4 regions of the Bradyrhizobium sp. 192 genome follow, and region 4 is predicted to be linked to each of the others. Evidence: predicted binding sites of a transcription regulator. Region 4 holds the regulator's gene; each other region holds the start of a gene.
The links. The regulator PhoB, encoded in region 4, activates phosphate uptake and scavenging genes when phosphate is short. The targets are predictions, from matches to a motif close to TGTCATNNANCTGTCAT.
Positions count from the first base shown of each region.

Region 1: IVB24_RS01715 (DUF2794 domain-containing protein) is a predicted target of PhoB. The motif match lies at 3,915-3,931, and genes of this name have one in related genera.
Region 2: phnC (phosphonate ABC transporter ATP-binding protein) is a predicted target of PhoB. The motif match lies at 3,889-3,905, and genes of this name have one in related genera.
Region 3: ugpB (sn-glycerol-3-phosphate ABC transporter substrate-binding protein UgpB) is a predicted target of PhoB. The motif match lies at 2,727-2,743, and genes of this name have one in related genera.

Region 1 covers NZ_CP064690.1:373,695-379,388, reverse strand. The annotation lists gene acnA (aconitate hydratase AcnA) at 1-2,366, shown strand, start outside; gene IVB24_RS01720 (DUF1223 domain-containing protein) at 2,602-3,393, shown strand; gene IVB24_RS01715 (DUF2794 domain-containing protein) at 3,994-4,362, shown strand; gene IVB24_RS01710 (IS110 family transposase) at 4,574-5,545, opposite strand.
Region 2 covers NZ_CP064690.1:1,224,009-1,229,702, forward strand. The annotation lists gene IVB24_RS05745 (dihydrodipicolinate synthase family protein) at 201-1,139, shown strand; gene IVB24_RS05750 (DUF1045 domain-containing protein) at 1,276-1,974, opposite strand; gene IVB24_RS05755 (alpha-D-ribose 1-methylphosphonate 5-triphosphate diphosphatase) at 1,993-3,186, opposite strand; gene IVB24_RS05760 (chloramphenicol acetyltransferase) at 3,183-3,842, opposite strand; gene phnC (phosphonate ABC transporter ATP-binding protein) at 4,015-4,824, shown strand; gene phnD (phosphonate ABC transporter substrate-binding protein) at 4,890-5,694, shown strand, end outside.
Region 3 covers NZ_CP064690.1:665,449-671,142, reverse strand. The annotation lists gene IVB24_RS03180 (GIY-YIG nuclease family protein) at 1-82, shown strand, start outside; gene IVB24_RS03175 (MarR family transcriptional regulator) at 87-545, opposite strand; gene IVB24_RS03170 (organic hydroperoxide resistance protein) at 700-1,125, shown strand; gene IVB24_RS03165 (CaiB/BaiF CoA-transferase family protein) at 1,296-2,513, shown strand; gene ugpB (sn-glycerol-3-phosphate ABC transporter substrate-binding protein UgpB) at 2,796-4,112, shown strand; gene ugpA (sn-glycerol-3-phosphate ABC transporter permease UgpA) at 4,160-5,041, shown strand; gene ugpE (sn-glycerol-3-phosphate ABC transporter permease UgpE) at 5,041-5,694, shown strand, end outside.
Region 4 covers NZ_CP064690.1:1,059,270-1,064,963, reverse strand. The annotation lists gene argF (ornithine carbamoyltransferase) at 1-532, opposite strand, end outside; gene IVB24_RS04920 (aspartate aminotransferase family protein) at 532-1,740, opposite strand; gene IVB24_RS04915 (GcrA family cell cycle regulator) at 2,195-2,707, shown strand; gene phoB (phosphate regulon transcriptional regulator PhoB) at 2,975-3,682, opposite strand; gene phoU (phosphate signaling complex protein PhoU) at 3,706-4,422, opposite strand; gene pstB (phosphate ABC transporter ATP-binding protein PstB) at 4,434-5,255, opposite strand; gene pstA (phosphate ABC transporter permease PstA) at 5,252-5,694, opposite strand, start outside.

The DNA of each region.
Region 1 (5,694 bases), 690 kb from region 4:
ACCCGCTGGTGCCGGTCGATCTCGTCATCGACCACTCGGTGATCGTGAACTTCTTCGGCGACAACAAGGCTTTCGGCAAGAACGTCACCGAGGAATACAAGCAGAACCAGGAGCGCTACGAGTTCCTGAAGTGGGGCCAGAAGGCGTTCTCGAACTTCTCCGTCGTGCCGCCAGGCACCGGCATCTGCCATCAGGTCAATCTCGAATACCTCTCCCAGACGGTCTGGACCAAGAAGGAGAAGATGACGGTCGGCAAGAAGACCGGCACCTTCGAGGTCGCCTATCCCGACTCGCTGGTCGGCACCGACTCCCACACCACCATGGTCAACGGTCTCGCCGTGCTCGGCTGGGGCGTCGGCGGCATCGAGGCGGAAGCCTGCATGCTCGGCCAGCCGCTGTCGATGCTGCTTCCCACCGTCGTCGGCTTCAAGCTGAAGGGCGCGATGAAGGAAGGCGTCACCGCGACCGACCTTGTGCTGACAGTGACGCAGATGCTGCGCAAGCTCGGCGTGGTCGGCAAGTTCGTAGAGTTCTTCGGCCCGGGCCTCGACCATCTTTCCGTCGCCGACAAGGCGACCATCGCCAACATGGCACCCGAATATGGCGCGACCTGCGGTTTCTTCCCGGTCGACGCTGCCGCGATCGACTATCTCAAGACCTCCGGCCGCGCGGCGCCGCGCGTCGCGCTGGTGCAGGCCTATGCCAAGGCACAGGGCCTGTTCCGCACCGCCAAGTCGGCCGATCCGGTGTTCACGGAGACGCTGACGCTCGATCTCGGCGACGTCGTGCCGTCGATGGCCGGTCCGAAGCGCCCCGAAGGTCGCATCGCGCTGCCGTCGGTGGCCGAAGGCTTCTCGCTTGCGCTCAGCAATGAGTACAAGAAGGGCGAAGAGCCGGCGAAGCGCTTTGCCGTCGAAGGCAAGAATTTCGACCTCGGCCATGGCGACGTCGTGATTGCCGCGATCACGTCCTGCACCAACACCTCAAATCCGAGCGTGCTGATCGGCGCCGGCCTGCTGGCCCGGAATGCAGCCGCGAAGGGCCTCAAGGCGAAGCCGTGGGTGAAGACCTCGCTCGCGCCGGGCAGCCAGGTGGTCGCGGCCTATCTTGCTGATTCCGGTCTGCAGAAGGATCTCGACAAGGTCGGCTTCAACCTGGTCGGCTTCGGCTGCACCACCTGCATCGGCAATTCCGGTCCGCTGCCTGAGGAGATCTCGAAGTCGATCAACGACAACGGCATCGTCGCAGCCGCCGTGCTCTCCGGTAACCGCAACTTCGAAGGCCGCGTCTCGCCGGACGTGCAGGCGAACTATCTGGCCTCGCCGCCGCTGGTCGTTGCGCACGCGCTCGCCGGCAGCGTCACCAAGAACCTCGCGGTCGAGCCGCTCGGCGAAGGCAAGGACGGCAAGCCGGTGTACCTCAAGGACATCTGGCCGACGACCAAGGAGATCAACGCCTTCATGAAGAAGTTCGTGACCGCGGCGATCTTCAAGAAGAAATATGCCGACGTGTTCAAGGGCGATACCAACTGGCGCAAGATCAAGACCGTCGAGAGCGAGACCTATCGCTGGAACATGTCTTCGACCTACGTGCAGAACCCGCCCTATTTCGAAGGAATGAAGAAGGAGCCGGAGCCGGTCACCGACATCGTCGAGGCGCGCGTCCTCGCCATGTTCGGCGACAAGATCACCACCGACCACATCTCGCCGGCCGGTTCGATCAAGCTCACCTCGCCCGCCGGAAAATACCTCAGCGAGCACCAGGTGCGCCCCGCCGACTTCAACCAGTACGGCACGCGCCGCGGCAACCATGAAGTGATGATGCGCGGCACCTTCGCCAACATCCGCATCAAAAACTTCATGCTGAAGGGCGCGGATGGAAATATCCCCGAAGGCGGTCTGACCAAGCACTGGCCCGACGGCGAGCAGATGTCGATCTACGATGCCGCGATGAAGTACCAGCAGGAGCAGGTGCCGCTGGTGGTGTTCGCCGGTGCCGAATACGGCAACGGCTCCTCGCGCGACTGGGCGGCCAAGGGCACCCGCCTGCTCGGTGTGCGCGCCGTGATCTGCCAGAGCTTCGAGCGCATCCATCGCTCCAACCTGGTCGGCATGGGCGTGCTGCCGCTCACCTTCGAGGATGGCACCTCGTGGTCGTCGCTCGGCCTCAAGGGCGACGAGAAGGTCACGCTGCGTGGCCTGCAGGGCGACCTCAAGCCGCGCCAGAAGCTGACCGCGGAGATCGTCTCCGGCGACGGCTCGCTGCAGCGCGTTTCGCTGCTCTGCCGCATCGATACGCTGGACGAGCTCGACTACTACCGGAACGGCGGTATCCTGCACTACGTGCTGCGCAAGCTCGCGGCCTGAGCGCGAATTTGTGAACGGTGGCTCACTGCGACGTGAGTAGAAGGTTAAACGAAGGCGGCCTATCACAAGGCCGCCTTCGTGCGTTTGCGGCATGCTCCAGATGGGCCCGCCCGGCGGAAAACCCTCTTTCGGGTGGTCCGCCCGGACGGTTGAGTGTGCCGCGCCCCGTAAGACTACGGTGACCATCCGGCTTTAAGATCTCTCTTCCCACGAGCAATGGCGTGCGGCGTTCAACATGACAGCAATGACGGCTTCTCATCTGATTTCACGCAACGTGGTCTCGAGGTGGTCCGGTGCGCTCTGGTCGGGAGCTCTCGGCATCTGTGCGATCGTCGCCGTCATCCGTCCTGCCGAGGCCGACCCCCGCGCCGTCGTCGAATTGTTTACCTCGCAGGGCTGCTCCTCCTGTCCGCCCGCCGACCAGATCATCGGTGATCTCTCCAAAGACCCCTCGATCATCGCGCTGAGCATGCCGATCGACTATTGGGACTATCTCGGTTGGAAAGACACGCTGGCGGATTCGCGCTTCTCTGCACGGCAGCGTGCCTATTCGCGCATGCGCGGCGACCGCGAGGTCTACACGCCGCAAGTCGTGGTCAACGGCTCCACCCATATCGTCGGCAGCGATCGTGCCGGCATCGAGAGCGCGATCGGCAAGAGCGACAAGGGTACGGGCGTCATGAGCGTGCCGGTGACGATGTCGCTCGAGGGAAAGCAGATCAACGTGTCGGTGGCCGCGAGCAACGAGCCGGCCGTCTCGCATGGCGAGGTCTGGATCTGTTCGATCGCCAAGTCGGTCCCGATCGCGATCACCCGCGGCGAGAATCGCGGACAGCAGGTCACCTATCACAACGTGGTGCGCAACCTGCTCAAGGTCGGTGACTGGACCGGGCGTTCGGAAAGCTGGACTGTGCCGATCGAGAACCTCACGCGCGACGGCGTCGACGGCGCGGTGGTCTATGTCCAGGACGGCAGCCGCGACAAGCCCGGCACGATGCTGGGTGCAGCGTACACGTCGCTGCACTGATCCATCAGAATCTCTCCCAGGCTCCGCTCTCGATCCTCATGGTGAGGAACGCGCCCCTGCGCGCGAGGCGGACGATGCTGTGCATCGCCGCGAGAACCATGCGGGCCCGCTCACTCGGCCTCGATCCTTCGAGACGCCGCGCAAGAGCGCGGCCGTCAGGATGAGGAGAGAATTCTCGCACGGATGTCCGGAGAAACTCGTCGAGGCCGAAACGTCCCGACACAAACAAAAAGGACCAACTTGCGTTGGCCCTCCTTGTTGTGCGTACAGACCCGATCCTGTTCGACCCCGGGGGGCTGGGGGCTGAGGAATCCGGAACCGAAAGGACCGGGTCAACGCACACGAATCTTTTCGCAATGCAGGGCGGCAGTCGCTAGGCGGAAAAGCGGCGAGACTATGATTCCTGCTAACGATCCCGTGACGGTTTGCCGCGACGGAGTTCCACCATTGCGTGTGCACGGATTCGCACCCGATTCGACAGGTTGGATCAGGAGCCTCTTGCGGCGCTGACCGGTTGGCGCAATCATGGAGCTGTCATGATCCGGGTTCCGGGGACGGTCTTCGCGGACGGGGTCATGCCGTGCGATGAGGAAGCGCTCCATGAGTCTGTCGGAGGATGCCGATCCGAGCGAGCAGCGCGCGGCGGCGCGCCCCGCTGCTGCGGCCACGCAACTGAGCCGGGTGACGTTCAATCGGCTCGAGCTGCATCGTATTCTCAATCTCTACGGCCGCATGGTCGCCGATGGCGAATGGCGCGACTACGCCATCGACTTCCTCAGGGATCGCGCCGTGTTCTCGGTCTATCGCCGTGCCTCGGAAGTGCCGATCTACCGCATCGAGAAGGACCCGCGGCTGGCGCGCAAGCAGGGCATGTACAGCGTGATCTCGGCGACGGGCCTGATCCTGCGCCGCGGCCACGAACTGGAGCGCGTGCTCCTGGTGATCGACCGCAAGCTGGCGGTGGTGTAGCCGCACGAACGGTGCCGTAGCAACCATTAAGGTTCTCCCGATTTTCCGCAAGCATGACGCCGGGCTTGCAGCCGTCAAGGTGTGGCCTGGCGGCAGCGAGTTTGACGCGGGGCGTTCGCGACGGCCAACCTTGACGGCCGCGGCGCACGGCGTCGTCCAGGCGGAAGGTCGGGACGAAGAAACGGCCGCCTGATCGAACAAAGAAACGCGATCAGGTGGCGGGCAGCTTGGCAGTTTGAGGCGCTTCGGCGATCCACGGAGTTCCGCGGGCGACCACGGCGTTGATCGTGACGAGCAACTTTCTGGCGCAAGCGACCAGCGCGCATTTATGAGATTTTCCGGCGGCGATCAGCCTTGTATAGAGAGCCTTCATCTGCGGGTTCCATCGGGAGGATGCCGGAAGAGCCGCGTTGTAGAGCGCCCAACGCAGCCGCTCACGGCCACCTTTGATGTGACGGGCACCGGATCGTTCGCCGCTATCGTCGTCGTAAGGCGCCAGTCCACTGAGAGCTGAGGCCCGTTCGCGTGTGATGTTGCCGATCTCGGGCATCCTGATCAGGACGGCAGCCGCGGTCGGCAGACCGCAGCCGGCGACGCTGTAGATCAGATCGAGCCGTGCGGCGAGATCAGGATGCTTGCGGATCGCCGCCAGCAGCGCCTTGAACTCGGCTCGTTTGGACTTTGCCAACAGCGCGATCTGCGCCTTCCAAACCCCTTGAATCCGCTTGTCGCGGCAACTCTCGAGCCGGTTCTTCAGCCTTGCGATGTCTTCCGTGATCTGATCGATCATGGTCAGATGCTCGGCAAAGGGCTGCAACCGCGGATCCGGTGCAGGATGGATCGTCTTGACCGCGGCAGTGCACGTCGCGATCAGCGCCGCGTCGATCCTGTCGTTCTTAGCCAGCAGCAGACGGAACGTGGCATAGGCGCGGACCTGCTTCGGCTGAAACAGCACGACGACGAAACGCTTGCGCCGCAGCTCCGCAACGACCGCCTGCTCGTAGCCTCCACTTGCCTCGATCCCGACCCTCTTTACCTTGCGGCACTTCAACCACTCCACCAGCGCCTGGTGACCTCTTGCCGTGTTGTCGACCCGCAACTGCTCAGAGTTGCCATCGATCGCCACGTCGAGCTTGCGTTTGCCGGTATCGATCCCGGCACAGATCGTGTTACGCTTGGCCATCTTCCTCGACCCTCCCTTGTTATGCGAACCTGAAGTTCGTTCAACCATGCGGGTCCCGATGAAGTGCCGACCGCGATCTTGCTACGAAACGCAGCCCTCAAGGCTTCGGTGGGCATCGATCCGATCGATCGGCGGCCCAGCCAGGGTGG
Region 2 (5,694 bases), 160 kb from region 4:
ACTCGCCACGAGAAGAGACCTCATCCTGAGGGCCCGCCGTAGGCGGGCGTCTCGAAGGATGGCTGCGAGTGACCTTCCTCCCAGTTCTTCATCCAGCGTGGCGCGGCCATTGCCGCCGGTCCGCGCGGCGGCTACATCTGTGCCGCCTCGCGCCGTGAGCTCGGCGACAGACGCAAGACATATCAGGGATGGAGAGTTCGATGCCGGTCACCCCAGACAAGGCCCAGCGCCCCTATCGCGGCGTATTTCCGGTCGCGCCCACCATCTTCGACGAGCGCGGCGAGCTCGACCTCGAGGGCCAGCGCCGCTGCATCGATTTCATGATCGACGCCGGCTCGAACGGCCTCTGCATCCTCGCCAATTTCTCCGAACAGTTCGTGCTCACCGATGCGGAGCGGGAAACCGTGATGCACGCGGTGCTGGAGCATGTCGCGGGCCGGGTTCCCGTCATCGTCACCACTACGCATTTCAGTTCGGCCGTCTGCGCCGCGCGCAGTAAGCAGGCCGAAGCCGCGGGCGCCGCCATGGTGATGGTGATGCCGCCCTATCATGGCGCGACCTTCCGGGTTCCTGAGAAGGGCATCGTCGAGTTCTTCAAGGTGCTGTCGGGCGCCATCACCATTCCGATCATGATCCAGGATGCGCCGGTCGCGGGCACGCCGCTGTCGGTCGATCTGCTGGCGCGGCTGGCGCGCGACTTCGCTAACATCCGTTATTTCAAGATCGAGGTGCCCGGCGCGGCCTCAAAGCTCCGCAGCCTGATCGAGGCGGGCGGCAAGGACATCGAGGGCCCGTGGGACGGCGAGGAGGCGATCACGCTGCTGGCTGATCTCGATGCCGGCGCCACCGGCGCGATGACCGGCGGCGGCTATCCCGACGGCATCCGCCAGATCGTCGATCCCTATTTCGCCGGTGACCGCGAGAAAGCGAAGGCCGCCTACGAGCGCTGGCTGCCGCTGATCAATTACGAGAACCGTCAATGCGGCATGATCGCCTGCAAGGCGATGATGCAGGCCGGCGGCGTGATCAAGTCGGATGCGGTGAGGCATCCACTCCAGCCGCTGCATCCGGCGACGAAAGCGGGTCTGCTGGAGCTTGCGAAAGAGCGCGACGCGCTGGCGCTGCGGTGGGGGAAGTAGGGCTGCACACACCGCAGTCGTAGGGTGGGCAAAGCGAAGCGTGCCCACCAATCGTGTGCCGTCGAGAAGAGTGGTGGGCACGGCGCTTTGCGCCTTTGCCCACCCTATGAAGGCTGAGCATGACGCGCGATCTCGGCTAACTCACCAGTACCCACTCTCCGACAATGCGAAACCGCGCCTTCGCATCATCCTGCCGAAACAGCGCGATGCGGTCGATCGCCAGCGTCCCGATCCCCAGCGCTGCAAACCGTTCCCGCAGCATCGCCAAAATCGGCCCGCGCCGCTCCGCGTCCAGCCGTCCCGTCAGCGTCATGTGGAAGCGGAATTCTTCCATCAGGTAGGGGTAGCCCCAGCGGTCGAGATAGTCGCGCTGCCGCTCGCTCAGCTTTTCGGGCCTGCGCCGCGCACGATCTTCCGCAGACAGTGCGGCGCGAAACGAATCGAAATCGCGGACGCAATCTGCGGCGAGCTGCTGGAGCGCATCGACCGGCTCGGCCGGAATGACAGCGATGAAGCCGCTGATGGCATCGACAACAGGGCGGATCACGGGAAGCGGCCGCGCCTTGCCGGCGAATACCGTGCAGGCGGCTATCAGCTCCGCTTCGGTCCTGCCTGATACGAGCGCCATCGGCGCCTTCAGCGTGGCGTGAAAGCCGTATTTACGGGGATCGGCGCTGATGTCGCGCCAGTCCGGCGCGACATGCAGCGCACCATGCGGGAACGGCAATTCGTTGCCGGTGTAGGCATCATAGCCGAGCAGCTCGGCGCCGAAGCGGGACAGCGCGGCGTCGCTGCCGGCGGCAAAATAGACAGCGTAGCGGGGGAAACCTGTCATCGGCTCAGCATAACCACTTTAGGCCGCGACGACAGCCTCGCGCGGCGCTGCCACAGTACTCAGCAGCCGCGTCGCATCGGTGAGATGCACGAGCTTTCCGCCTGATATCACCGCAATCAGCCGCGGCCGCAGCTTCACGCTGTCGTCGACCAGCAGGATGTCGGCGCGGCGGCCTTCCGCGAGCACGCCGCGATCGGCAAGGCCGGTGGCGAGCGCCGGCCCGGCCGAGACCAGGCTCCAGGCCTCGGTCAACGGCAGCACGCCATCGGCGGCAAGCCGGAACGCGGCGAGCAGCTGCGCCGGATAATAATAATCCGACGCCAGCACCGAGCAGAGCCCCTTGGCGATCATGTCGGAGGCCTTGGTCCAGCCGGTGTGGCTGCCGCCGCGCACGACGTTCGGCGCACCGTAGACGATGGCATCGCCGTGGCTTGCGGCCGCCTGCGCGGTCTCCTCGTTGACCGGAAATTCCGCGATGCCGGCGCCGAGTTCGCGAAATTCCTGGCGCATCGCCGGCGTCGCATCGTCGTGCGAGAGCATCCGCACCTCGGCCGCGCGGGCCGCGGCGGCCAGCCGCGCAACCGAAGCCGGCACCTCCTGGGCGCGCGAGACCACGCGCTCGACCAGCCGGTCGAATGCCTCGGCTGACAGCCCGGTGCGCTCCACCATGCGGTTGCGCTTGCGCGGCTTGGCCATGTCGGCGACCGTACCATCCATATGGTCGTTGAAGGCGAACAGGTCGACGCGGCCTTCCGAGAGCCACAGGCTGATCTCGTCCTCGGCGTCGAGATTGTAGGTCTCGTGCCGCAGATGGAAGCGGGTGTCGGCGGCGAATTGCGGGCGCTGGCGCTCGATCGCTTCCATCAGGCCGCGCGCATTGTCACTGCTGCGCAGGCCCGGCTCCCAGGAGCAGGTGGTGGCGTGAAACACCGTGGTGATGCCATTGCTGATCGCCTGGCGGTCGCTGTCGGCGAGCGCGACGTCGATCGGAAAATCGACACCGGCGCGCGGCATCATCTGCCGTTCGAAGGCATCGCCATGCAGATCGACGATGCCGGGCAGCACCAGCAGGTTGCGCGAATCGATCGCCAGCCGCGCCCGGCCACGAGAGCCACCAATCTTTGCAATGTCCGTTCCGGAGACGAGGAGCGAGGTTTCGACGAGTTCGGCGCCGATCAGGGCCCGACCGCCTTCCAGGAAAATGTCTGTCACGCGACCGCGCTTCGTTTGCTGGTTGAGGGACTTGTCCGTGCTTCGTATGTCGCAAGAAAATCTTCAATCCCGAGCTTGCGGAAATCGGGCAGCGCTTCGCGCAATTTGTCGTGATCCCAGTCCCACCAGGCGAGCTTGGCGAGCCGTCCGGCGATCTCCTCCGAGAACCGCCGCCGCACGATGCGGGCTGGATTGCCGGCGACGATGGTGTAGGCCGGCACGTCCTTGGTGACGATGGCGCCGGCCGCGATCACCGCGCCGGTGCCGATGTTGCGACCCGGCAGCACGATCGCGCCATGGCCGATCCAGACGTCGTGGCCGATATGGACGTGATGCTGGCGCCGCCAGTCGAAGAAATCCGTATCGTCGCTCTCGCCTTCGAAATAGGCGCTGGAGCGATAGGTGAAATGCGCCTGGGTCGCGCGATGCATCGGATGATTGCCGGGATTGATGCGCGTCATCGCCGCGATCGAGCAGAACTTTCCGATGGTGGTGTAGGTGATTTGGGCGTCGTTCACGACATAGGAGTAATCGCCCATCGCGACATCGTGCAGGATCGTGCGCGCGCCGACCTCGGTATAGGCGCCGAGCCTGGTCTCGTGCAGCTTGGCGGAGGGGTCGATGGTCGGCTGGACCGAGAGGATTTTGGCGGCCATGTTGCATCCGAGGCGCGAGGGCGGGTGTTCCTCTTCGAGCGGCTTGATGACGATGTCATGACATGACGATGACAGGGGATGAGGTGTACAGGGTCGCGGCACTGCAATGCCGGTGTCACACAAGTGTCAAGCGCCGGCGTTAGCGGTGGGCCCAGTTAATCTGGAGCCCTGCATGCTGGTGGTGGAAGGTCTGACGTGTCGCTTCGGCGCGAAAGCCGCGGTCGACGACGCTTCGTTTGAGGTTTCCCCGGGTGGCTTCGTCGGTGTGATCGGGCGGTCCGGCGCCGGCAAGTCGACCCTGCTACGGACGATCAACCGGCTTGCGACGCCGTCGCAGGGCCGCATCCTGTTCCACGGCCTGGACGTCACCGCGCTGCGCGGCAAGGAATTGCGGCAGTGGCGGGCGCGCTCGGCCATGATCTTCCAGCAGTTCAACCTGGTCGGCCGGCTCGATGTCCTCACCAACGTCCTGATGGGACGACTTGCGACGATGCCGGCCTGGCGCTCGCTGTCGCAGCTCTGGCCGGAACAGGACAAGGCGCTGGCGATGTCGGCGCTGGAACAGTTCGACATCGCCTCGCTCGCGGCCCAGCGCGCCGACCAGCTCTCCGGCGGCCAACAGCAGCGCGTCGCGATCGCGCGTGCGCTGGTGCAGCAGCCCGACATCATCCTCGCCGACGAGCCGATCGCATCGCTCGATCCGCGCAACACCAAGATCGTGATGGATGCGCTGCTGCGCATCAACAAGCATTTCGGCATCACCGTGCTTTGCAACCTGCATTCGCTCGATCTCGCCCGCAGCTATTGCGACCGCCTGATCGGCATGGCGCAGGGCCGCGTGGTGTTCGACGGCGCGCCGGCCGAGTTGACCGATCATGTCGCGCGCGAGCTTTACGATCTCGAAGCCGCAGACGTCATGGGCGGCACGCCTGTACCGGCGCCCGAGGGCATTCCAGCGCTTGGAACGGCGGCCGCCGCCTGAGCGGCGCCTCATCTGTTTAGTTGCCAGTTTTGCGTCAACCGACCCCAACCGATGAAGAGGGAACCATGATCACTCGCAGACTAGTCCTTGCCGGCACTGCCGCGCTCGCCTTTGCCGGATCCGCTTCCGCCGAAGACTGGAAGACGAAATATCCGGAGATCACCTTCGCCGTGATCCCGGCCGAGAACGGCTCCGGCGTCACCGAGCGCTACGGGCCTTTCGTCAACTATCTGTCGAAGGAGCTCGGCATCAAGGTGACCCTGCGTGTCGCCAACGACTACGCGGCCGTCATCGAGGGCCAGCGCGCCGGCAACATCCATATCGGCTATTACGGCCCGGCCTCGTTCTCGCGCGCCCGCCTGACCGGCGTCAAAACCGACGCCTTTGTGATCGACGTCAACGCCGACGGCTCGAAGGGCTATTACTCGGTGTTCTACGTGCTGGCGAAGTCGCCGTACCAGAAGGTCGAAGAGCTCAAGGGCAAGAATCTCGGCCTGGTCGATCCGAATTCGACCTCAGGCAACAACATGCCGCGTTTCAAGCTGAACCAGATGGGCATCGATCCCGACGCCTATTTCTCCAAGGTCATCTTCACCGGCAGCCACGAGAATGCCGTGCTGGCCCTGGCCCAGGGCACGGTCGACGTCGCCGCGAATTGGTGGAATGCCGACGACGATTCCAACCTGACCCGCATGCTCAAGAAGGGCATGGTGAAGTCGGCCGACGGCACCGTGATGAAGAAGGAAGACTTCCGCATCATCGTGAAGTCCGACCTCATCATCAACTCGCCCTACGCCTACCTCAGCGACCTCCCGGACGACATGAAGGCGGCGATCAAGAAGGCCTTCCTCGAGGCGGCGCAGAAGGACC
Region 3 (5,694 bases), 390 kb from region 4:
CGATAAGCACAAAGCGCTCGCGTTCGAGGCGTACCTGAAGTCGCACTCGGGTCGAGCTTTTACGAAAAAGCGGTTGTCCTAAATTCCTACTCCCCAATCACCGCATTCAGCCGATCCCTCAGCGCCACGATCTCGTCCTTCATCGCCACCAGCTCAGACACCGAGCAATCCGAGGCAGCCAGAATCGACTGCGGCACGCTGCGCGCCTTTTCCTTCAGCGCATGCCCCTGCGGCGTCAGCGCGATCAGGACCTGGCGCTCGTCCTCGCTGCTACGCGTGCGCCTCACGAGATGCGCGGCCTCCAGGCGCTTGAGCAGCGGCGTCAGCGTGCCCGAATCCAGGAACAGCTTCTCGCCGATGTCCTTGACCGGCACGTCGTCGCGCTCCCACAGCACCAGCATGACCAGATATTGCGGATAGGTCAGGCCGAGCCGGTCCAGCAGCGGCTTGTAGACGCGGTTGAAGGCATGGGCGGCGGAATAGACCGCGAAGCAGATCTGGTTGTCGAGGCGCTGCGGGTCCAGCGCCGAGTGTTTGCGAGGCATAGCGAATCTCACGACGTTTTCCCCATCTTGGGGCCGGCCGGCGGCATATTCAATTGCGAACAATTAAATGTGAGCCATGCCAATATCAATTGCGCACAATCTAATTGTCTGCGATACAGAACTTACCCCAACCGGAAGACCCGAGGAGACGAAAATGTCCGTGAACGTCCTCTACAAGACCAGCGCCAAGGCCACCGGCGGCCGCGACGGCCAGGCTGCGACCCTCGACGGTTCGCTGAATGTCAAGCTCACCACGCCGAAGGAGCTCGGCGGCGGCGGCGGCGCCGGCAACAATCCCGAGCAGCTGTTCGCGGCCGGCTATGCCGCCTGCTTCATCGGCGCGATGAAGTTCGTATCGTCGCAGGGCGGGCCGAAGGTTCCGGCTGATGCCTCCGTGACCTCGACCGTCGGCATCGGCCCGCGTTCCGAGGGCGGCTTCGGTCTCGACATCGATCTCGCCGTCTCGCTGCCGGGCCTCGCCCGCGCAGAGGCCGAGGCGCTGGTCGAGAAGGCGCACCAGGTGTGCCCGTACTCCAATGCCACGCGCGGCAATGTCGACGTTCGCCTGACGGTCGTCTGACCGAAATTGCGGATTGGCTGGCCCGGGACCCCCCGGGCCGGCCGCTGCCATTTGCCATGCCGCGGCATGCGGTGTGTGCCTGCATGACCCCCTACGCTCGGCGCCATTGCTGGCACCGGGAAACCTCGTTAGGCCTGTGATCAAATGACCGACACAGGGGACGCGAAGGCATGACTGAAGCCGCCAATTCTGGAGCAGCATTGGGCGCAATGAGCGGATTGCGCGTCATCGATCTCACGCGCGTGCTCGGCGGTCCCTACTGCACCCAGATTCTCGCCGACCACGGCGCCGACGTGATCAAGGTCGAGCCGCCCGCGGGCGACGAGGTGCGCGACTGGGGTCCTCCCTTCCACGAAGAGGACGCGGCCTATTTCATCGGCATCAACCGCAACAAGCGTTCGATCGGCCTCGACCTCGCCTCCGAGGGCGGCCGCATCGTGCTGCTCAAGATGCTTGAGACCGCCGACGTCCTGATCGAGAATTTCAAGCCGGGCACGCTGGAAAAATGGGGCATCGGCAACGAAATCCTCAGCAAGAAATTCCCGCGCCTCGTGCATTGCCGGATCTGCGGCTTCGGCGCCGACGGCCCGCGCGGCGGCAATCCCGGCTATGACGCCATCATCCAGGCCATGACCGGCATGATTGCCGCGACCGGCTCGCCCGAGAGCGGACCGATGCGGATCGGCGTGCCCCTGGTCGACATCGGCACCGGCCTCTACGCGGCGATCGGCATCCTGATGGCGCTGTCGGAGCGGCAACGCTCCGGCAAGGGCCAGTTCCTTGAGACCACGCTGTACGAGACCGGCCTTGCCATCATGCATCCGCACACCGCGAATTATTTCATGCATGGCAAGCCGCCGTCGCTCACCGGCAACGAGCATCCCAACCTCGTGCCTTATGCGATCTTCCCGACCAAGACCGACAACATCTTCATCGGCGTCGGCAATGACGGCACCTTCCGCAAGCTGGCCAAGGAGATCGGCAAGCCCGAGCTCGGCACCGATCCGCGCTTTGCCCGCAACAAGGACCGCATCGCCAACCGCGAGGCGCTGCGCGCCGAGCTTGCCGCCGTGTTCAGCCAGCACGAGGCCGAGCCGCTGTGCAATCGCCTGCTCGCCGCGGGCCTGCCTGCAGGGCCCGTGCAGAAGATCGACCAGGCGTTGACGAACCCGCACACGATCGCGCGCGGCGATATTATCGAGAAGGACTGGTACAAGGGCGTGGCATCGCCGATCCGGCTCGATCGCAGCAAGCCGAGCCTGCGCCGGCTGCCGCCGAAATTCAGCCAGCACTCGGCGGAAGTGCTCGGCGAGTTCGGATATTCCAAGGCCGAGATCGACGCAATGGTCGAGAAGGGCACCGTCTGCGGGCCGGAGCGCAAGCGCTGAGGTAAGACGGGCGTCAACGGTGGTGCACTCCCTCTCCCGCACGCGGGGGAGGTTTTCGAGCCTGTAGCTGATCGCCAACCTCACATCAATGCCGCACTGCGGCGCGATCCACGCGTGTGCACCGCGAACGGAGGCGGCTGCCCCGCTCCGTCTTCGCCTATTTGCCGGCTTCCCTTTTCCAGCGCTTGCCGCTTTCGTTTCGCCCGCTTACACAGTCATGTGAACGTCATATGGCGCTGCTAGCGCAAGCGCATCTTTTGACGGCCAAGGGAGGTTTACTTGATGGCTCTTCGACATTTTGGCGCGGCTACCGCATTTGCACTCACGATCGGCATGACGGCGTCGCCGGCGCTGGCCGTGACGGAAATCCAGTGGTGGCACGCGATGACCGGCGCCAACAACGACGTCATCGTCAAGCTCGCCAACGACTTCAACGCGGCGCAGAGCGACTACAAGGTCGTCCCGACCTACAAGGGCAATTACGCCGACACCATGAACGCGGGCATCGCGGCGTTCCGTGCCGGCAACGCGCCGCACATCATGCAGGTGTTCGAGGTCGGCACCGCCACCATGATGGCTGCGACCGGCGCCGTGAAGCCGGTCTACAAGCTGATGGCCGACGCCGGCGAGAAATTCGATCCCAAGATCTACCTGCCCGCCATCACCGGTTACTACTCGACGTCCAAGGGCGAGATGCTGTCCTTCCCCTTCAACTCGTCGTCGACCGTGATGTGGGTCAATCTCGACGAGCTGAAGAAGGCGAACGTCGAGATCCCCAAGACCTGGCCCGAAACCTTCGCGGCCGCCAAGAAGCTGCACGACAACGGTCATCCGACCTGCGGCTTCTCCGGCTCCTGGGTCACCTGGGTCAACCTCGAGCAGCTCTCCGCCTGGCACAACGTGCCGCTCGCCAGCAAGGCCAACGGCCTCGACGGCTTCGACACCAAGCTCGAGTTCAACGGACCGCTCCAGGTCAAGCATCTCGAGAAGCTGGTCGAGCTCCAGAAGGACAAGACCTACGACTATGCCGGCCGCACCAACACCGGCGAAGGCCGCTTCACGTCGGGCGAATGTCCGATCTACCTGACCTCGTCGGCGTTCTTCGGCAACGTCAAGGCGCAGGCCAAGTTCAACTTCACCGCGGTGCCGATGCCGTATTATCCTGATGTCAAGGGCGCCCCGCAGAACTCGATCATCGGCGGCGCTTCGCTCTGGGTCATGGGCGGCAAGCCGGCCGACGAATACAAGGGCGTCGCAAAATTCCTGACCTTCCTCTCGGACACCGATCGCCAAGTCTACATCCACAAGGCCTCGGGCTATCTGCCGATCACCAAGGCAGCCTATGAGAAAGCCAAGGCCGAGGGCTTCTACAAGGACCAGCCCTATCTCGAGACCCCGCTGCTCGAGCTGACCAACAAGGAGCCGACCGAGAATTCGCGCGGCCTGCGCCTCGGCAACATGGTGCAGCTGCGCGACGTCTGGTCGGAAGAGATCGAGCAGGCGCTGGCCGGCAAGAAGACCGCCAAGCAGGCGCTGGATGCCGCTGTCGAGCGCGGCAACACGATGCTGCGTCAGTTCGAAAAGACCGCCGTGAAGTAAGGCGATGAGCGGCAGGCCGGCCACCCGGCCTGCCGCTCTGGGGCACCATGCAAAAGCAAGCCATTTTTCAATCGAAGCTGTTGCCTTACGCGCTGGTTGCGCCGCAGCTCGCGATCGTCCTGATTTTCTTCTACTGGCCGGCCTTACAGGCCGTGATCCAGTCCTTCCTGCTGCAGGACGCCTTCGGTCTCTCGACCACCTTCGTCTGGTTCGACAATTACATCGAGCTGTTCAGGGATCCCGCCTATTTCGAGGCGATCGTCCGGACCTTCTTCTTCTCGTTCGCGATCGCCGTCTCGTCGTTGTCCTTTGCGCTGCTGCTCGCCGTCATGGCGGACAAGCCGCTGCGCGGCTCGATGCTCTATCGCACCCTCCTGATCTGGCCCTATGCAGTGGCGCCGCCGGTCGTCGGCGTGCTCTGGATCTTCATGCTGCATCCCTCGCTGGGCATCATCGCACGCTATTTGCGCGCGATCGGGGTCGACTGGAATCCGCTGCTCGACGGCGACCAGGCGGCAACGCTGATCATCCTCGCCGCCGCCTGGAAGCAGATCTCGTATAACTTCCTGTTCTTCCTCGCCGGCCTGCAGGCGATCCCGAAAAGCGTGCTCGAAGCCGCCGCGATCGACGGTGCGCGTCCGATGCGCCGGTTCTGGACCGTGACTTTCCCGCTGCTGTCGCCGACCATCTTCTTCCTGCTGGTCGTCAACATCGTCTACGCCTTCTTCGACACGTTCGGCATCATCGACACCATGACCCGCGGCGGTCCCGGCACCTCGACGGTGACGCTGGTCTACAAGGTCTATTCCGACGGCCTGCTCGGCGGCAATCTCGGCAGCTCCGCGGCGCAATCGGTGATCCTGATGGTCATGGTCATCGTGCTGACGGGAATCCAGTTCCGCTTCGTCGAACGCAAGGTGACCTACTGATGGTCGAGGAAGAGGGCTTTCGGCGCTACGTCGCCCACGTCATTCTCTGGATCGGAATCGCGATCGTCGCCTTCCCGGTCTACATCGCGTTCATCGCCTCGACCCAGGACAACGCGCTGATCGCGAACGGGCAGATGTCGCTGCTGCCGGGCGGTCATTTCTTCGAGACCTATTATCAAACCATCTTTGTCGGCACGAGCGGCTCGACCCGCGAGCCGGTCGGCAACATGATGCTGAACTCGCTGGTGATGGCGCTGCTGATCGCGGTCGGCAAGATCGCGATCTCGATCATCTCGGCCTATGCGATCGTCTATTTCCGCTTTCCGTTCAGGATGCCGATCTTCTGGATCATCTTCATCACCTTGATGCTCCCGGTCGAGGTCCGCATCTATCCGACCTACAAGATCGTCGCCGACCTGCACATGCTCGACAGCTATGCGGGCCTGGCGCTGCCGCTGATCGCCTCGGCTACCGCGACGCTGCTGTTCCGCCAGTTCTTCATGACGGTGCCGGACGAACTCCTGGAAGCCTCGCGCATCGACGGCGCAGGTCCCTTGCGCTTCTTCTGGGATACGCTGCTGCCGCTGTCGCGCACCAACATGGCGGCGCTGTTCGTGATCCTGTTCATCCTCGGCTGGAATCAATATCTCTGG
Region 4 (5,694 bases):
CGGCGGCATGCGCCCAGGACGCCAGCACGTTGTTGTCGTCGCCGGTCCAGGCCACCGTCTTGCCCTCGATCGGGCCGCGATGCTCCTCATAGGTCATGAGGTCGGCCATCACCTGGCAGGGGTGCGAACGCCGCGTCAGGCCGTTGATGACAGGCACGGTGGCGTTGGCCGCAAGCTCCAGCAGCGCGTCGTGATTGAGGATGCGGATCATGATGGCGTCGACATAGCGCGACAGCACGCGCGCGGTGTCGGCGATGGTCTCGCCGCGGCCGAGCTGCATCTCGGCACCGGTGAGCATGATGGGCTCGCCGCCGAGCTGGCGCATGGCGACGTCGAACGACACGCGTGTCCGGGTCGACGGGCGCTCGAAGATCATCGCCAGCGTCTTGCCTTCGAGCGGCCTGACCGGCTGATGCGCCTTCTGCTTCGCCTTCATGGCGGAGGACGCCGCAAGCATGCGCTTGAGCTCCGACAGCGGCAGCTCGTTGATATCGAGGAAATGCTTCGGAGTTTTGTTGGGGGACTTGCTCATCAGCTTGCCGCCCGCTTGGTCTGGCTGGACGAGATCGCGGAACAGGCGCGCTCCAGCCGCCCGATGCTGTCCTCGATCTCGGCTTCGGTCACGATCAGCGGCGGCAGGAAACGCACGACATTGTCGCCGGCCCCGACGGTGAGCAGCTTTTCATGACGCAGCGCCGCGACGAGATCGCCGGAGGGCACCACGGCCTTGATGCCGATCAGCAGGCCCTCGCCGCGCACCTCGCTGACGATGTCGGGATAGCGGTCGATCACGGAGGCAAGCTTCTGCTTCAGCAGCAGCGACATTCTCTGCACGTGGTCGAAAAAGCCGGGCGCGAGCATGACGTCGAGCACGGCGTTGGCCGCGGAGATCGCCAGCGGATTGCCGCCGAAGGTCGAGCCGTGCGAGCCGGGCCCCATGCCGGCGGCCGCATCCGCGGTCGCCAGAATGGCCCCGATCGGGAAGCCGCCGCCGAGCGCCTTGGCCAGCGACATCACGTCCGGCGTGACGCCAGTGCGCCGATAGGCGAACAGATCGCCGCTGCGGCCCATGCCGGTCTGCACCTCGTCGAAGGCGAGCAGCAGGCCCTTCTCGTCGCAAAGCTGGCGCAGCGCCTTGAGGAAGCCAGGCGTTGCCGAGCGCACGCCGCCCTCGCCCTGGATCGGCTCGATCAGGATGCCGGCGGTGTGCGGACCGATCGCCTTCTTGACGGCCTCGATGTCGCCATGCGGCACCTGGTCGAAGCCTTCCATCGGCGGACCGAAGCCTTCGAGATATTTTGCCGAGCCGGTCGCAGCCAGCGTCGCCAGCGTGCGGCCGTGGAAGGCGCCTTCGAAAGTGATGATGCGATAGCGCTCCGGATGTCCCTTGGAGAAGTGATGGTGGCGCACCAGCTTGATCACGCCCTCCAGCGCTTCGGCCCCCGAATTGCCGAAGAACACGAAGTCCGCAAAGCTCTCCTGGCAGAGCCGGTTGGCGAGCTTCTCGCCATCCGGGCTCTGGAACAGGTTCGACATGTGCCAGAGCTTCGTCGCCTGCTCCTGCAGCGCCTTGATAAGATGCGGATGGCAATGGCCGAGCGCATTCACGGCCACGCCCGAGGTGAAATCGAGATAGCGATCGCCATTGGTCGCGATCAGCCAGCAGCCTTCACCGCGCTCGAAGCCGAGGTCGGCTCTCGCGAAAACGGGGAGCAAATGCGGCGCTGCGCTGTTCGTCATGATGTCACTTGAATGTTGCGGACGATGTGACGCGTGCATTGCGCAACGCACCATCCACCGGCCCGGAAAACGAAACGTGCCGCCTTTTAAGGGCGGCACGCGGGACTATCTTATGCCTGGCAAGACGGGTGTCAATGCCGCCCGGAAAGCCTCGGGAAACGCAGAATCCGTAGTCTTGCGGTGCCGATTTTGCGGGATTTCACCACGGAACATGTGGAAGCGAGTCGGCGGACTCTTGCGCGGGAGTCACGCCATATTGTAGCGTTTGGATTGTCAGATACGACATCTCGTGCAGCGGTTCTGATCTCAAGAGTCCTCATGTACCGGCGTAAACGTTCGGGCGTCAGTCGCGCCCGGCGAGCCTTAAGGGATTCTGGCGGCACGGGTTTTTCGAAGCTTAGCAATCGCCGCATGGGCGCCAGGACGGCAGCCGCGCGACGAGGGAAAGGGTGCAATGACGGTTTTGACCTGGTCCGATGATCGCGTCGAGCAGCTGAAAAAGCTCTGGGAGGCCGGACTTTCGGCCAGCCAGATCGCAGCTGAGCTCGGCAATGTGACCCGCAATGCCGTGATCGGCAAAGTGCACAGGCTCGGTCTGTCCGGCCGCGCAAAGAGCCCGTCATCGGCCGCGCCCCGGCCGCGCAAGGCGCGCCCCGCACAGCACATGATGCGGGTGACCCGCCCCATCGCGCGCGGCAACACCGCGCTGGCCCAGGCCTTCGAGGTCGAGGTGGAGGCCGAGCCGGTCACCTACGACAACGTGGTGCCGATGAGCCAGCGGCTGTCGCTGCTCGAGCTGAACGAGGCGACCTGCCATTGGCCGGTCGGCGATCCCTCCAGCCCGGACTTCTTCTTCTGCGGCGGCAAGGCGCTGTCCGGCCTGCCCTACTGCGCCCAGCACTCGCGCGTGGCGTATCAGCCGGCGGCCGATCGCCGGCGCGCAGCACCTAAGCCGGGGCCGCGGTGAGCTTGCGGATTTAGCTGACTAAGGACGGCGCTGTCACGCGACGACGGTCCAACAATCTCGGTGTCATCCCCGCGAACGCGGGGATCCATAACCACAGGGCGCAGTTGTTGCGCGAGATGGTCACTCCGAGTCTTCGCCAAACTACGTCCTGTGGTTATCGCGACGAGCGCAAGCGCTCGCGCGGAGATCCCGGGCTCGCGCTGCGCGCGCCCCGGGATGACGGCTGAGATTGCGGCTACAACTCGCCAAATGGCAGCCCACAACCCCCTACGCCTGCTCGGCCTTCGCGAAGCGATCGTCCAGCGCGTAGCCGGCGCCGCGAACGGTGCGGATCGGGTCCTGCTCGCGGCCGAGATTGAGCAGCTTGCGCAGGCGGCCGATATGAACGTCGACGGTGCGCTCGTCGATGTAGATGTCGCGGCCCCAGACGCTGTCGAGCAGCTGCTCGCGCGAGAACACGCGGCCGGGATGCTCCAGGAAGAACTCCAGCAGGCGATATTCGGTCGGGCCGAGATCGATCGGCCGGCCCGAGCGCGCCACGCGGCGCTTGTCGCGGTCGAGCTCAATGTCGCCATAGGCCAGCACGGTGGCGAGCCGCTCGGGGCTGGCGCGCCGCAGCAGGCCCTTCACGCGCGCCAGGAGCTCCGGCACCGAGAACGGCTTGACGATGTAATCGTCGGCGCCGGTCGCAAGCCCCCGCACCCGCTCGCTCTCCTCGCCGCGCGCGGTGAGCATGATGATCGGCAGCTGCTTGGTGTCGGGCCGGGTGCGCAGGCGCCGGCACAGCTCGATGCCCGACAGGCCCGGCAGCATCCAGTCGAGCACGATCAAATCGGGGACGTGCTCCTTGAGGCGGGTGTCGGCGTCGTCGCCGCGCATGACCGTCTCGACGTCATAGCCGTCGCCTTCGAGGTTGTAGCGAAGCAGCTCGGTGAGAGCTTCCTCGTCCTCAACCACCATAATGCGTGCGCCCATGGTGTCGTCGCTCCTTAAAGTCTTCAGGTATTCGGGATCGCCGTGGCGAAGGTGGTCATGTCGCCCTTCGGCCGCTTGTCGGTGATCGCCTGGCCCTCGATCATGTAGAACACGGTCTCGGCGATGTTGGTGGCGTGGTCGCCGATCCGCTCGATGTTCTTGGCGCAGAACATCAGGTGGATACAGAACGAGATATTGCGGGGATCCTCCATCATGTAGGTGAGGAGCTCGCGGAACAGCGAGGTGCAGATCGCATCGACCTCCTCGTCGCCCTTCCACACCGCCATCGCCGCCGGAAGATCGTGGGCGGCATAGGCGTCCAGCACCGACTTGACCTGCTGCTGCACGAGGTCGGTCATGTGCTCGAGGCCGCGGAACAGTTTCAGCGGATGGAAGTCGGTCTCGAGCGCGGCGACGCGCTTGCCCATGTTCTTGGCGAGGTCGCCGATGCGCTCGAGGTCGGTCGCGACGCGCATCGCGCCGACGATCTCGCGCAAATCCACCGCCATCGGCTGACGGCGGGCGATGGTGAGCACCGCGCGTTCCTCGATGCGCTTCTGCAGCGCGTCGAGATCGGCGTCGATGGTGACGACGCGCTGGCCGAGCGCGACGTCGCGGCGGATCAGCGCATCGACGGAATCGACGATCATGCGCTCGGCGATGCCGCCCATCTCGGCGACCAGGCGTGTGAGTTCCTGGAGGTCGGTGTCGAAGGCCTTGGCGGTATGTTCGGTACCCATGTCGCGTCTCCTCAGCCGAACCGGCCGGTGATGTAATCCTGCGTGCGCCGGTCAGTCGGCGACGTGAAGATCTTGCTGGTGTCGTCGAACTCGATCAGCTCGCCGAGATACATGAAGGCGGTCTTGTCGGAGACGCGCGCGGCCTGCTGCATGTTGTGGGTGACGATCGCGATCGTGTAGTTCTCGGACAGTTCCTGGATCAGCTCCTCGACCTTGGCGGTCGAGATCGGGTCGAGCGCCGAGCAGGGCTCGTCGAACAGGATGACTTCGGGGCGCACCGCGACGGTGCGGGCGATGCACAGGCGCTGCTGCTGGCCGCCGGAGAGCGACAGGCCGGAAGCGTTGAGCTTGTCCTTGACCTCGTTCCAGAGGGCGCCGCCGCGCAGCGCCTTCTCGACGCGGTCGTCCATCTCGGACTTCGAGATCTTCTCGTAGAGGCGGATGCCGAAAGCGATGTTCTCGTAGATCGTCATCGGAAACGGCGTCGGCTTCTGGAACACCATGCCGACCCGGGCGCGCAGCAGATTGAGGTCGAGCTTGGGGTCGAGGATGTTGGTCTGGTCCAGCATCAGCTGGCCGGTGGCGCGCTGGCCCGGATAGAGGTCGTACATCCGGTTGAAGATGCGCAGCAGGGTGGACTTGCCGCAGCCCGACGGCCCGATGAACGCCGTGACGCGGTTGGCGCCGAGCGTCAGGTTGATGTTCTTCAGCGCGTGGTGCTCGCCGTAATAGAAGTTGAGGTTGCGCACCGTCACCTTGGCGGGCGCCTCGGGCAGCACCGGCGCGTGCGGCAGGCCACCGGACGCGCTCATCGATACGGAAAGATCACTCATTTTGCGGTCCTCTCGGCGCCAAGGATGCGCGCGCCAATGTTCAGGGCAAGCACGGTCAGGGTGATGAGCAGAGCGCCGCTCCACGCCAACTGCTTCCAGTAGGCGTAGGGGCTCTGCACGAAGTTGTTGATGGTGACGGGCAGGTTGGCCATCGTCTTGTTCAGGCCGAGGCTGAAGAACTGGTTCGACAGCGCGGTGAACAGCAGCGGCGCGGTCTCGCCGGCGACGCGGGCGGTGGCGAGCAGCACGCCGGTGATGAGGCCGGACCGGGCCGCACGATAGGCGATCCGCTTGATCACCAGCGAACGCGGCAGGCCCAGCGCCGAGGCCGCCTCGCGCAGCGGATTCGGCACCAGCAGCAGCATGTCCTCGGTGGTGCGCAGCACGACCGGGATCACGATGACCGCGAGCGCCAGGCTGCCCGCGATCGCGGAGAAGC